2 regions of the Lactobacillus sp. B4007 genome follow, and region 2 is predicted to be linked to the other one. Evidence: riboswitches for the same ligand, from Rfam matches in the RefSeq annotation. Region 2 holds a riboswitch; the other holds the start of a gene.
What was found. A riboswitch is a leader RNA that binds a small molecule or an ion and turns the genes downstream of it on or off. The one in region 2 is predicted to bind thiamine pyrophosphate.

Region 1: linked by a shared signal. The riboswitch ahead of thiM (hydroxyethylthiazole kinase) and the one ahead of J3U54_RS07125 (ATP-binding cassette domain-containing protein) in region 2 are both predicted to bind thiamine pyrophosphate.

What each region holds. Positions count from the first base shown of each region.
Region 1 is NZ_JAFNPA010000001.1:495,720-503,088, forward strand. It holds gene J3U54_RS02350 (LacI family DNA-binding transcriptional regulator) at 1-494, shown strand, start outside; gene J3U54_RS02355 (hypothetical protein) at 657-770, shown strand; gene J3U54_RS02360 (hypothetical protein) at 800-955, shown strand; gene J3U54_RS02365 (PTS sugar transporter subunit IIC) at 955-2,250, shown strand; gene J3U54_RS02370 (DUF871 domain-containing protein) at 2,216-3,310, shown strand; gene J3U54_RS02375 (PTS lactose/cellobiose transporter subunit IIA) at 3,323-3,658, shown strand; gene J3U54_RS02380 (alpha-L-fucosidase) at 3,724-4,953, shown strand; gene tenA (thiaminase II) at 5,078-5,740, opposite strand; TPP riboswitch at 5,868-5,969, shown strand; gene thiM (hydroxyethylthiazole kinase) at 6,044-6,832, shown strand; gene thiD (bifunctional hydroxymethylpyrimidine kinase/phosphomethylpyrimidine kinase) at 6,847-7,369, shown strand, end outside.
Region 2 is NZ_JAFNPA010000004.1:42,588-49,956, forward strand. It holds gene rlmH (23S rRNA (pseudouridine(1915)-N(3))-methyltransferase RlmH) at 1-389, shown strand, start outside; gene J3U54_RS07110 (LacI family DNA-binding transcriptional regulator) at 474-710, shown strand; gene J3U54_RS07115 (glycoside hydrolase family 32 protein) at 1,012-2,421, shown strand; gene J3U54_RS07120 (energy-coupling factor transporter transmembrane component T family protein) at 2,476-3,129, opposite strand; gene J3U54_RS07125 (ATP-binding cassette domain-containing protein) at 3,138-4,505, opposite strand; TPP riboswitch at 4,542-4,632, opposite strand; gene J3U54_RS07130 (AraC family transcriptional regulator) at 4,800-5,738, shown strand; gene htpX (zinc metalloprotease HtpX) at 5,796-6,692, opposite strand; gene J3U54_RS07140 (LemA family protein) at 6,709-7,278, opposite strand.

The sequences.
Region 1 (7,369 bases), on a different contig from region 2:
ACTCTTCTAAAGCAGGCGTAAATTATTTGCTTAAGAAGGGCTACCGCCATATTGGCATTATCACCGGCTCATCTGAAAACTACATTGCCCAAAAAAGGCAGCAAGGTTATGAAGATGCCTTAAAAGAAAATGGTCTCACTGTAAAAAATAGTTATATTTGGTCGGGCGATTATACCATCAAGTCCGGATATGAAGGCTTTAACAGGCTGATTAAGCAAAATCCAGATCTCGATGCCATTTTTATCATTAATTACTACATGTCTTTAGGTGCCATTAAGGCCTACCGGGAAAAAGATCACCAGCCAAACATTGAGTTTCTTGTCTATGATCATTTCTTCGTGAATGATCTTTTCTTTCCAGAAATCAGTTCAATTGAACAGCCTGTAAAACAGATTGGAACCACTGCTGGCAAACTGGTAATTGCCAAGCTAACCAACCCTGCCGAAACAAGTTGTCAAACAGTTTACTGCCGTAACATTTTCCACCAGATGTAGAAAGCGCTTGCTTTTTTATCAACATGAGAATATAATTTAGCGTGAATTTGAAATGATTCATTTTTTAAAGAAGTACAGACTGCTTACTTTAAAAAGGCGGACTTTTTAGATTTTTTATTTTTTAGCTAAACTTGAACCGATTCAAGTTAAGGAGGAAAGATTATGAATATTTTATTAGCCTGTGGTGGCGGTATGAGCTCATCTATTTTGGCAACTGCTTTAACTAAAGAAGCCAGCAAAATTGGCACGTTCACGAAACCAGCATTGACAAGGTAGCTGATGACCTGAACGAAGGCGACTACCAATTGATTTTGCTAGCACCCCAAGTTTCTTTTAAAAAGAAGGACTTTGAAGAAGAAGCCGAGCAAAAGCATGCCAAATTTATTTTAATTCCAATGACGATGTACAACCCAGCTAAAGTAGATAAATTGTATGAACTAATTATCAAGGAGACAAAATAATGAACTTCGATACAGTTTCTGCAAAAATGGGCCAAATAGCTAACAATCGCTATTTAACCGCTATTAGAGACGGAATGTCGGTTATTATTCCGGTATCAATTATTGGCTCATTTTTCACTATTTTACTGAACTTGCCAATTGTTGCTTGGAAGAATTTTATTCAGCCATATGCCGCAATGTTATCCGTACCAATGTATTATTCCATCAACTTGATGGCAATTTACTGTGTATTCTCGATAACTTCACATTTAGCTAAATACTATAAGATTGACCCAATCTCAACTAGTGTCTTAGCTGAAATGTCTTTTTTTATTCTAGCAATTGAACCAATTGTACTAGATAAGGCTAAAGCTGGCATGGCTCCTGGCACTTACATGTCAATTAGCAATATGGGGGCTCAAGGACTGTTTACTGCCATTTTATGTGCTATTTTCACCGTTGAAATTGTGCGCTTTTTCACCGAGCACAACTTGGTAATTAAAATGCCTGACGGTGTGCCTGCAGCAGTTGGTAAATCTTTCAGTGCCCTGCTACCAGGAATCTTAATTATTGTGATTTCGTTTGTGCTAAAAGAACTCTGCAACTTAGACATCAATAAGATTTTGATCTGGATTTTCTCACCGATTGGCTACTTTGGTCGTGACACATTCTTATCAGCAATCGTGCCCGTTCTTTTAATTACCATTATCTGGTTGTTCGGGGTTCACGGAATGGTTATTGCTACACCAATTCTCTACCCTTACTGGTATGCCAACTTAAATGCCAATGTTACCGCTGTTGCTCATGGTCACGCTCCAGTTCACTTCATGACCGAACAATTTTTCCAATGGTTTGTTTGGGTTGGTGGTGCTGGTGCTACTCTTTCACTGGCAATCCTGTTATTAGTTTTAGGAAAATCTAAATTTAGTAAAACAATGGGTGCTGTCACTATCGTGCCCGCTATTTTCAATATCAATGAACCCCTGATTTTTGGTATTCCAATCATCATGAACCCGTATTTTGCCATTCCATTTGTCTTAGCGCCAACCGCAATGGCAGCTGTAACCTACGTAGCAATGAAGCTGCACTTAGTGGCTTATACAACAGCCGTTGCGCCTTGGACACTGCCCGGACCAATCGGTGCTTGGATGGCAACCGGCTTTGACTGGCGCGCAATCGTTTTATGTCTTGTTAACATTCTGATTTCTCTCATTATCTATTACCCATTCTTCAAAATGTTTGACAACAACCAAGTAAAATTAGAGAAAGAGGCTCAGAAAAATGAAGGGGATCTCAGTTTATCCGAACAAAACTAAAGTCGATGAGTGTCTTGAATACATTGATCGTGCTGCTCAACTTGGTTACCAAAGGCTTTTTACAAGCTTATTAGAGCTAAATGATGACAAAGAAACGGTCTTACAAAAGTTTAAAACCGTTTTAAGCTATGCCCATGAAAAAGGGATGTGGGTCAGCTTAGATGTTAATCCGGGCCTTTTTACAAACTTAAACATTAGTTACAATGACCTGTCTTTTTTTAAAAAACTAGGTGCCGACATCGTACGATTAGATTCAAATTTCGATGGTATGCCAGAGTCAATTATGACTTATAATTCCGAGAACTTAACGATTGAGGTCAATATTAGTAATGATACTGGCAATATTGCGAATATTCTCACTTACCGACCGCTTAAGGACAAAATTATCGGTTGTCATAATTTTTATCCGCAACGATACACGGGACTAGATACAGATTATTTTTTAAAGACTACGCGGAAATATCATGACCTAGGTTTGCGGACAGCCGCTTTTATCTCATCAAACCATGGTGCAATTGGACCGCATCCCTATAATGCTGGTTTACCAACGTTAGAAATCCACCGCGGTTTACCCCTTGAAAAACAGGCGCAGTATTTAATTAATACCCAGCTAATTGATGACATTATTATTGGGAATGCGTTTGCCAGTGATGACGAATTAGTTAAAGTGGCCAACTTGGAGGCAAAAATACCACAGTTTTTTGTCAAGTTTGCCTCTAACGCAACCGCTTTGGAAAAAGAAATTGTCTTAGCTAATTTGCACTTTAACCGGGGAGATATCAATAGCTATGCGATTCGTTCAACCTTCGTTAAGCTGAAATATAATAAACGCGACATACCGGTCAACAACCCTGTTAACACTTTGACCCGGGGAATGATTACAATTGGCAATAATGACTTTGACCAGTACAAGGGCGAACTTAACATTGTCAAGCAGGAAATGGACAACCATGACCACCGCAAAAATGTTGTTGCGCAAATTGTCCCTAGTGATTTGCAGTTTATTGCTTTCATTCAGCCATGGGACAAATTTAAGTTTATTGATGTAGATAATTATTAAAGAAAGGCCGCTATGGAAGGTTTAGAAGAAATTAGTTTTGAAATTATTAGTCACTCGGGGCAAGCAAAAGCAGAAATTATGGAGGCAGTTACCTGCTCTAAGTCTGACGCTAAAGACCCTGAGCCATTGCTGAAAGACGCCAAAGAAGAACTAAAGCAGGCGCAAAACTTACACTTAAAGGTTTTAGCTGATTTTGCTAAAACTGGTAATAACAAAATTGACCCGTTATATATGCATGCTGAAGATCAAATGATTACAGCAGAAAGTTTTTTAGACTTTGCCACCGAGTTGATTAAGACCAACCAAGAATTGGTCAAATTGCGGCAAGAAGTAGCTAAAAAACAGTAATTTTTCGTTTAAAGTTAGTAGCAATTGACCAGATGATAATATAAGCAATTGAAAGTATACAGATAATGAAGATAGAAACAAAAATTAGCAATTTTGAAAAAATGGGGATTGGCCTTTTCGTCCATTGGGGACTCTACTCTAAATTTGCCAAGGGCGAATGGTCACAGAACATCTTAAATATTTCGACCTATCAGGCGGCGTTTAATGAATTCAACCCAAAAGAAGAAAATATTCGCAGCTTAGTTAGACTAGCTAAGAAGTGCGGCTTTAAGTATATTGTTCTTACTGCCAAACATCATGATGGCTTTTACCTCTTTGATACCAAGAATATTAATAACTTTGACAGCGTCCATACCCCATTTCACAAAGATGTTATCAAGATTTTTACCGATGAATGCCACCGGCAAAAGATTGCTCCCTTTATCTATTACGCTACTTATGATTGGAATAACGTTAAGTACCGCGACGACTTTAACGGCTATTTAGCCGAAATGCGTCAACTAATTAAACTTTTATGCACTAATTACGGCGAAATTGGTGGTTTCTGGTTCGATGGTAATTGGGATAAGCCACATGCAGATTGGCAAGAAGATTTGCTTTACCAAGAAATTCGGCAATTACAACCTAATGCCATTATTACCAATAATACCGGACTAGAAAAACAAGGCGTAACGGAAGGTCGAGAAGTTGACGTATTAACATTTGAGCGTGGCAATCCAACTGCAATTAAGCATGTTCAAAACCAACGCTATTTAGCCGCTGAAACTTCGCTAACACTCAATAAACACTGGGGCAATGCCCAAAATGACCTTAATTATCTTTCTGGGCACCAGTTAATTGAGCAAATTTGCCGGACGCGCAAGGTCGGCGCTAACTTATTAATTAATGTTGGACCAGAATTTGATGGTTCACTGAATATCCACTGTCGTTCACTAATCGAACTAGTTGGTCAATGGATGGCTATCAACCATGAAGCAATTTACCATACCAATAATTATGAGCATTCAACCTACTCCACTATTTCTAATGACCATGATTTTATTAAAGGTAATTACTTATTTGTTGATGACCTAGGAAATATTGGCAACAGCAACGTCGTTCTAGGTGGCGAACAGGCACGTGAATTAGTTTTCACTAATTTTGCAAAACAAAAAATTGACCATATCGCTTGGCTAGACAACCAAGAGCCATTAGCATTTAAACAAGATCAAACAGCTAACACACTTAAAATTGCTGCCGATGGCTTTGAATATGGCACTAATTTAGTCGAGCGCGTGGCCAAAATCTATTATTAAGAACTCTCTTACTATATTTTTCGTTCAAATCAAGCGCTAATTATTATGCGCTCTCCAAGCTTAGCTTTGCTATTTGTAGTGAAGCTAGGCTTTTTTAATTAAAAAAATTCTTTAAGGCAGAAAACTATTGCCACTGCTCTTGCTCATACGCCATTTGCCAAAACCGGCATTCATAATAGCTGCTGCGCACAAAGGCTTTCTGCATCTGCCCACGCTCTCGTTCTGAAGCTTGCGCAGCTAAGTCATTGGTCAACTTTAACATGCGACTAACATTGACGTCATACCAGTCGCTATCATAGGTCTCGATCCATTTCTGGTAAAGTGCAACCGGTGAACCCGTTTGCGCCAATGCTTGACCAATTTCCTGGTAAAGCCAGTAGCAAGGCAAAATGGCACAGACACAAGGTACAAGGCCATCTTTTTCAAGCGTTTTAAACAGATGATTGACATAGGCATACGCCGTTGGCGCTGCGTCAGTTTCTTTAATCTCATTGGATGTGACTTTTAATTCCGCTAAAAAATGTTGCTGCATCGTTATTTCACATTCTTGCAAATCTTGGGCACCTGCCAGCAAGAATCGTTGCACTTCTTGACTAGTAGTTTTCTTTGCCATTAGCCGGTGAATTTTGCTAAATTCAGCTAAATAGTACCTGTCTTGCAATAAGTAAAACCGAAAAGTAGCCAATGGCAATTGGCCACTTTGCAGCTCTTTAACAAAGGGCTGCTCCATGCTTTTTTTCCACAGATCCTTTGCCGCATAACGCAATTGTGCCGTAAATTCAGTCATTATTATCTCCCTCGCCCAATTAATAGTTGCGTGTTTTTTAGTAGTTAGTTTACCTTAGTCGAGTCACTGCAGCAATTCGGTTAAATTAGTTATTGTCTTGCCCAGCAAAAGTAGCTATAATTGAAACCGATAACACGAGGGGTGCCTTTTTGAAGGCTGAGATGGCGGATAGCCAGACCCTTTGAACCTGTAAGCTAATTCTTGCGTAGGAACGTGTCAAAATCCACTTATGCTTTGACACAAATATGTCAAAGCTTTTTTATTGACCTGAAATCGGCGCAGGAGATTTTTAAAGGAGAGATTATGAAACTAGATCTGTTAGCTAAATTACGTGAAACTAATCCAATTGTCCTTAATGCCGCCAATTTTGTGACCGTTCAAGATGTCGCTAACGGCTTAAATGCGCTGGGTGCCTCGCCTATCATGAGTAAGGAAATTGCTGAGGTCGAAGAAATGGTTCAGATGGCATCAAGCATTGCCATCAACCTCGGGACTTTGACTAAATTGCAAATTATGCAAATGAAAGAAATGGGGCTACTTGCCGCGCAAGCTCAAAAACCGGTTGTCCTTGATCCCGTTGCCGTTGGCGCAGTCAATTACCGCCTGCAAACCGCACAAAAATTGCTAGAAGCTTTCCCAGCTACAATCATTCGTGGTAACGCTGGTGAAATTGCCGCTTTAGGTGGTTTTGCCTGGAATGCCAAAGGTATTGATGCGGGTTCAGGCAGTGGCGATCTTGACGAAATTACGCGTAAAACTGCGCAAAAATTGCATTGTACAATTATTGCCAGTGGCGTAACAGACACAATTAGCGATGGCCAAAATATCGCTCATGTTTACAATGGTACCCCGCTATTTCAGGCACACGTTGGTTCAGGTGACATGCTCTCAAGCATTGTTGCCGCCTTTGCGGCCGTCTGCGATAATTCTTTTGAAGCTGCGCAAACAGCTTGCCTAGTTTTTGCAGCTACTGGAGAATTGCTCGTTAATGATCATCCTGAAGTAGGCCCTGGAACATTTAGCATGTATTTGATGGATTATTTAGCTAAAGTCAAAGAAACCGAGATTACAGCTATTGCTAAATTTGATTAAGGAGGTTAGCAATAATGACAGAAGAACTAAATTCATTTCCCCAAGTTTTGACCATTGCTGGGACTGATTCCGGTGGTGGAGCCGGAATTATGGCGGATCTAAAAACTTTTCAGATGCAACATGTTTTTGGGACAGCGGTGGTTGTAGCTGTGACTGCCCAAAATACGCTCGGAGTCCAAGACTCGTTTTTATTACCACTTGAAATGGTCGATGCCCAATTTGCGTCATTAGCCTCAGACTTTAAGATTAAGGCTTGTAAAACGGGTATGTTGGGAGATGCAGCGCACGTCCATCAAGTAGCTCTTAATCTGCAAAAATATGACTTTGGTCCGGTAACCATCGACCCAGTTATGGTGGCTAAAGGCGGAGCACCTCTTCTTAGCCAAGATGCTATTGCCACCGTTAAAAATGAACTATTGCCGCTAGCTAACCTCATTACGCCTAACTTGCCTGAAGCAGAAGCTCTTACCGGAATTAAGGCTACTAGTGAACAAGAATATCCCCAATTAGCACGAAGCTTGCAAAAAATGGGTGTAA
Region 2 (7,369 bases):
CTAAAGTTGAGTTAGTGCAAGTACCTGATGAAAAAGCACCAGAAAAACTCAGTGCTGCTGAACAAGAAAAGGTTAAAGAACTTGAAGGTCAGCGTATTCTTAATAAAATAAAGGACAAGGAATATGTTTATGTCACTGCAATTAAGGGCAAAGAAAGAACTAGTGAAACATTTGCACAGGAATTAAAGGATTTGGCTACTTACGGCCACTCTGACGTAGCTTTTGTCATTGGTGGCAGTCTTGGTACAAGCCAGGCTGTGAATAAGCGTGCGGATGAATTATTAAGCTTTGGAAAGCTAACAATGCCCCATCAACTAATGCGAGTGGTTCTAATTGAACAAATTTACCGCTGCTTTATGATTAATAGTGGCAGCCCATACCATAAATAAGACAAACTGGGGCCAAAAAGCTAATTTTTCAGGCTCGATAATTTACCGAAAAAAGTCAAAATTTAAATTAAGATGAGTTTTAGTATGAAAAAAGTCGGAATTCGTGAAATCGCGCAGGAGGCTAATATTTCTACTGCAACAGTATCCCGGGTCTTAAATAATCGGGGATATATTAGCCAAGAAACGCGGGATAAGGTGCAGGCGGCAATGAAAAAGCTGGAATATCATCCCAATGACTTAGCAAGAGCCTTAGATAAGAAAAGAACATATACGGTTGGCCTAATTTTCCGTCAAATGTGCACCCGTTCCAGACGGAATTGATTCAGGACATTGAATATTTACTGTCAAATTAGAGGTATAAAGTTTTATTGTGTAATAGTCTAAATAATCTGGAAAAAGAAATTGTCTATAATAGCAATTGAAATAGCAATTGACCGAAATTTTGGAAAAATACGGCAACCGAGGTAAGCCACAGGAACTTGATGATTAAATTAAACAAATAATTCTTAAGCAAAAAGAGGACAGTTTTTCTGCGCCTCTTTTGTATTGTTTGTATCACATGAAAAAGTTTGTTTTAATGACAGTGATTAAGATATTCCGCTAGATTAGAAAGGAATTTGCAATGGCTGAAGCTGTTAAAGTTACCAATGAGCGCTATCGCCTCAAGTATCATGTTTCTACGCCGGGGGGATGGATGAATGACCCAAATGGTTTTTCGTTTTTTAAAGGCTATTACCACCTTTTTTACCAGTATTATCCCTATTCCGCACAAAAAGGGCCGATGCACTGGGGACATTATCGCAGTCGCGATTTAGTGCACTGGGAAGAATTACCAATTGCTCTAGCACCAGATGACGAGCAAAATGTTTGTTTTTCAGGTAGCGCGATTGAAAAAGATGGTCGGCTGTATTTGATTTATACAGGGCACCAATATCATGACCTGAATGATCATACGCAGTTTACTGAAACGCAAAATATTGCATATAGCGATGATGGCATTCACTTTAAAAAAGATGCTCATAATCCAATCATTGCTGCTGCTCCGGCTGATAATACGCAGCATTTCCGTGATCCGAAGGTATGGCGCCAAGGCAAGTACTATTACATGATTTTAGGCAGTCAGGCGGCAAATGGCTTAGGACGGGCGTTAAATTACCGCTCTGAAAATTTATTCGACTGGGAATATTTGGGACCAATTGCTAATGCACAAACTAGTGCGCAAGAGGGCTTTATGTGGGAGTGCCCCGATTTATTTACACTAGGAGACCACGACATTTTATTGTGTTCGCCGCAAGGCATCGAACCCGATGGTTTACGCTTTTTAAACGAGTTTCAAACAGGCTATTTTAGTGGCAAAATGGATTATCAGCAGAACAAATTTGCTCACGGGGCGTTTACAGAATTAGACCATGGACATGATTTTTATGCAGCCCAAACAATGCTTGCTCCAGATCATCGGCGGATTTTAATTGGCTGGATGGATATGTGGAATGCCAACTTCCCGGAACAAGCCGACGGCTGGTCGGGTGCGCTGACAGTTCCGCGGGAATTAAGTTATGCTTCTGGTCATTTGTATATGAAGCCGATTGCTGAATTAATGAGTTTGCGAACTGAAAAAATTATGGCTGAAGAGGGAGTGGTAACATCCCTTGAGGTCACGACGCCGGATCCGCAGCATTGTGAACTGCTTTTTGAAGCCAATACGTCATCTTGGTCGGGTAATGAAATTAGTTTTACGCTCGAGAGCAAACAGCAAGATTTGGTTTCATTAACTTGGAATAAAAAAACTGGGCAAGTAACGGTTATCCGCGCTGATAAACCTGATGGGGATGATAAACGCTATGGTAATCTCCAGACTAGCGCAAGCTTAAAACTGCATATCTTCATTGATACGAGTTCGATTGAGTTCTTCTTAAATGATGGTGAATTGGTCTTTTCAGAGCGTTATTATACCGAGAATCAACCGCAAATCTTCTTTAGCACTGATAAAGGAATTAAGGCAAAAGTCGAAGGTTATACTTTGGCGCAATAAACTCTAGCTAAAAAGAGCAGCAGTGGTGGTTAAAACATCACTGCTGCTCTTTTATTATTTTAATGTAAATAAGGCAACGTTAGTGGCTAATAAAAGACCAGCAGCCCATAGCCAATCGCTGCGTTTAACGGGAACAGCTACGATGACAGAGCGCTTGGCATCTTCGCGAAAGCCGTGCGATTCCATTCCCTGTGCCAAGTTTTCGGCCGAATTAAGCGCGACTAGGATAGCCTTAAAATAGAGAATGGGAGACCAAAAACTAAGATAAACACCACGCATCATTGCCGCTGTGCGAATTTGTTTAACGGCAGTTTGCATGCGTGGAATAATGTTGAGTGCTGCTAGGACCCCGTATGCGAATTTGCTAGGTAAATGAAAATTCTGTTCAAATGAACGTGCCAATTCTTCGGCACTAGTTTTTTGGGCGACACAGCAGATTGTCAGCGTATAGACGTAGATTCTGCTAGAAAGACTTAAAGCGTTGGTTAAATTGGGCTGAGGTGCAAACCAGTAGAGTGTGGCAAACACGGTAAAGGCCGCAATTAACGGCACGGTAAAAGTTAATAGGAGATTTTTAACTTTCATGTGGCAGTAAAGTAAATAGCACGTGCAAAAGCCGATAATTAGCACATTGGTAATTAGACTGGTTTTAAAAGATATTTCAACCGAAATAATTAAAGCGACAAAGAATTTAAAACTGGGATTCATAACTAGCCTCACTTGTCTACGTATGTTAATTGTTGCTGGTCAAATACAAGGTGGTAATCGCACCAATCTGCCAAATTAGTTAGTTCATGGCTGATAATCAGAAGTGTCTGCCCTCTTTTTTCCTGGCTTTCGCGCAACAGACCCATTACTTTTTGTGCCGATTCGTGATCTAAGCCGCTTAAGGGTTCATCAATTAATAAAACGTCTTGATCAGCAATTAGCATTAATAAAATTTGTAATTTCTTTTGTTGACCGCCCGAAAGTGAGTAGACGACTTGGTCTAGTGTCTGGTCAAGATCAAGGTCTTTCACCTCTTTTGCAATTTTTTGATCAGAATAAAAGTTGCTGGTGCGCATTTTTTTACTTAGGTTAAGCTCATCTTCAACGGAAACGTTAATAAATTGATCACTTGCACTTTGAAATATCTGCCCGACTTGACGCAAATATTTTCGCATGCGTAAGTTGCGAATTTCTTTTTGGCGGTAAGTCAAGCTACCAGTGTATGTGAGCATTTTGGTTAGCGCATTGAAAAGCGATGTTTTCCCCACGCCATTAGGGCCAGTGATTAGGGTGGCTTTGCCTGCCACAATCTTTAGGTGCTCCTGTTTTAGCAGTAACCGGTTCTGCTTAATTAAGGTATTAGTAAGTTCAAAGCAGCTTGTTTCATTAGTTGGTAGGGCAAAAGAATAATGCTCGTGGTGGTCATTTTGCCGAAGAAGCTGCTTTTTTTCGGCAGTGCTTAAGGCAGTAACCTGGTGACCGGTAAATTTAAACAAACAGTCACAAATACCCTCATAATCGGCTAGAACATGGTCGCTTAGAATAATTGTTTTTCCTAAGTCACGAAGATGAGCCAACTTTTTAATTAAAAATTGGCGGGCAGCAGGGTCGCAACTTGCAAAAGGCTCATCAAGCAGAAAAAGATCGACATCCATTGCAATTAAAACAGCAAGAGCTACTCGTTGCTGCTCACCGCCAGACATAGTATTGATTTTTTGATCAAGCAGCTGGTCGATCTGGGCAAAAGAAGTTGCTTTTTGCAATCGTTTTGAGTAGTGCTCACGGTCAATTTCCAGGTTTTCAAGTGCAAAAATGATCTCTTCACGCGGTGTTGCCATTGTGAATTGCTCGCCAGCATTTTGAAACATCATTGCACTCTTAAGCCCATTAAGATCGATAGTTCCACTAACTTTACCAGCATATTTAGGATAAAGGCCAGCTAAAATTTTTAATAGCGTCGATTTACCGCAACCTGTTGGCCCGATTAATAAGGAAAATTTGCCCGTCGGGATATTAAGATTAACATCTTGCAAAATAGGCTTTTTTTCATCGTATGAAAAAGTAAGGTTTTTAGTTTTCAGCAATTTTTTAACCAATCTAAAAAAGTCGCCATGGCATAATGCCAGGCGACGTTAAAATTCGATGCTTTTCCCTTCGCTGGCATTATCCATAGCAGGTTCAGTGGGTATATTCTCAGCCAAGATGGCACCCCAATATTTCAGGTCAATTATACATAAAAGCAATTTTCTTGTCTAGTTGCGGCAAATTAGGCGTCGTTAATAGCACTTAAGGCTCAACTTCTATCACAGATATTAAAAACATATAAATAGCGGCGCTTTTTGCTATATAATAAAATTATGAAAATAAATTACTAATTAGAAGGTGACATCATGGCAGCAGTTAAGCTAGAACAATATTTGGCAAGTGTATTGGATTCAACTAATGTGGATACGAATGAAGTCCGGCTAAAGCCCGGAAACAAGGCCTTTAACCTGTTTAGGGTTTACCTTGAAAATCATAATACGGGCATTCACCGGTACCAAACCAGCAATCCCACAATTTTGTACGAAGCTGAAGGCATGGCAAAAACTAAAATTAACGGACAAAACTTAACTTTAAAAGCGGGTAATTTGCTGTTTTTGCAAGAAAAATGTGGCTATGAGGTCGAAAAACAAGGGAAAAATGATCTTTTGGTCAAATTAGAATTTAGTTCAAAGGTTAATTGCGCTGATTTTTTGGGAGAAAAAACAACGCTCAATTCACGTGAACAAAAAGTAGCCGAACAGCTTGTTCAGATCCTCAAAACTAAGAGACTATTAAGTTTGCGCTGCTCACAAATGTCGCGCCCGAGTCAGTTAATGAAAAAAGTTATTGATGAATATTTAAACCACAATCTTTTTACGCGCAGTATTATTGCCGCAGAATTGCGAATACTTGTGATTACGGCAATTAGAAATCAAGACTTGGAAACAGCGCCAGCTAATCAACATAAGTTTGCGCAAACGGCGTTAGAACGTTACATTGATGCAAACTATACTGATATTACTTTAAATGAAACAGCAGAACACTTTGGACTCAACCCGAATTACTTTTCCAGTTTAGTTAAGCAAAAAACTGGTAAGAGCTTTGTTGAACATGTTGATGAACGCCGGATGCAGGAGGCACGCAATTTGCTTGCTCGACCTGACATTTCGGTTAAAGAAATCATTGCGCGGGTCGGTTATAACGGTAAATCGTTCTTTTACAAAAAATTTAATGAATATTACCATGAAACGCCGGTACAAATGCGTGCAGAACTGTTTAGACAGGCCAATATCAATTTAAAGTAAGAGCAATATTTTTATCAAAAAAGGAGCGGACTATTTTGCAGAGCGCTCCTTTTTAAGTTACATTTTTTCCAAACGTTTAATTCGGTCACTTGTAGGCGGGTGACTGTCGAATAAGTGGGTAAGACCATGCCGCTTACGTAGCGGATCTTCGATATACATGCCAGCACTACTTGGATCAGCAGCTTTCATGGGGTCAGAACCGTCAATTTTTGTCAAAGCAGAAATCAAACCGTGAGGATTACGGGTCAACTCAACTGAAGAAGCATCTGCTAAATATTCACGGTTGCGTGATAAAGCCATCTGAGCAAGACTGGCACAAATAGGGCCTAAAATAAGTACAAAAATGATCGCCACGATTTTGAAAATAACGACAATAGTATTGCCATTATCGTTATCACTGTCGCGATCATCATCAATCCACCAAATATAGCGACTAGCAATGCCTGATAAATATGAAATGACGCCAACCAGTACGGCTGCAATAGTGGAAACCAAGATGTCATAATTTCTAATATGTGAGATTTCGTGACCTAAAACGCCCTCAAGTTCCTCGCGATTCATCATGTCAAGTAAGCCCTGGGTGACGGCAACTGCAGAATGGTTTGGATCCCGGCCGGTTGCAAAAGCATTAGGACTAGGATCATTGATAATAAAAACGCGTGGCATTGGTACTTTGCCGACTAGCGCCATATCTTGAACAACGTGCCATAAAACGGGGTTATCTTGTTCATGAATTTCTTGGGCATGATTTAGACTCATAACCATATTAGCGGGATTAGGCAAGACAATTAACATGTAAATTGCACTAAAAATAAGCGCAATAATTACTCCTAATAAAGGTCGATTGCCCCAGATAAAACCTAATCCGGCACCAACTAAGGCGAGAATAATGACGAATAAAATCAAGATGCCAGTAGTTTTGCGTTTGTTGCTGGCAATTTGTTGAAATAACATAAAATTGACCTATTGCTTAAAATTTAACTTTAGGTACTTCTTTTTCAGCTTCACTCGTTTGTAAGTAATCAACTTTGCGGAATCCGTGGATATTAGCAACGATATTGGAAGGAAAAGTTAACAACTTTTGATCGTAAAGAGCTGCAGATGAATTGTAAAGTTGCCGTGAATAAGCAATTTTATTTTCAGTGTTGGTTAATTCTTCCTGCAGTTGAGCAAAGTTCTGGTTAGCTTTTAAATCAGGATAATTTTCCGATAAAGCAAAGATTGATCTCAAAGTATCAGAAATTTGGTTAGAAACCTTTAGCGTTTGGGCATGATCATCACTTGGAATAGCAGTCAACTGGTTCCGCAATTGAACAACTCTTTCCAGAGTTTCACTTTCATGCTTGGCATAACCCTTAGTAGTTTCAACTAAATTAGGAATCAAATCATTGCGCCGTTTTAATTGCACATCAATCTGGCTCCAAGATTCGTCAGTGTAAACTTTAGCTTTTTGTAAGCCGTTATAGATTGCAATATAAATTGCGATGAGCAGGATAACAATAATCGCAATAATTATTATTAACCAAGTTGAATTTGACATAATTTTTCCTCCTTATGTTTATTCAATTATAACTGATAAAGTTAAACTTGAGTATTAAAAAAAGCTTTAGCAGCATTTGCAGGTAAAGCTT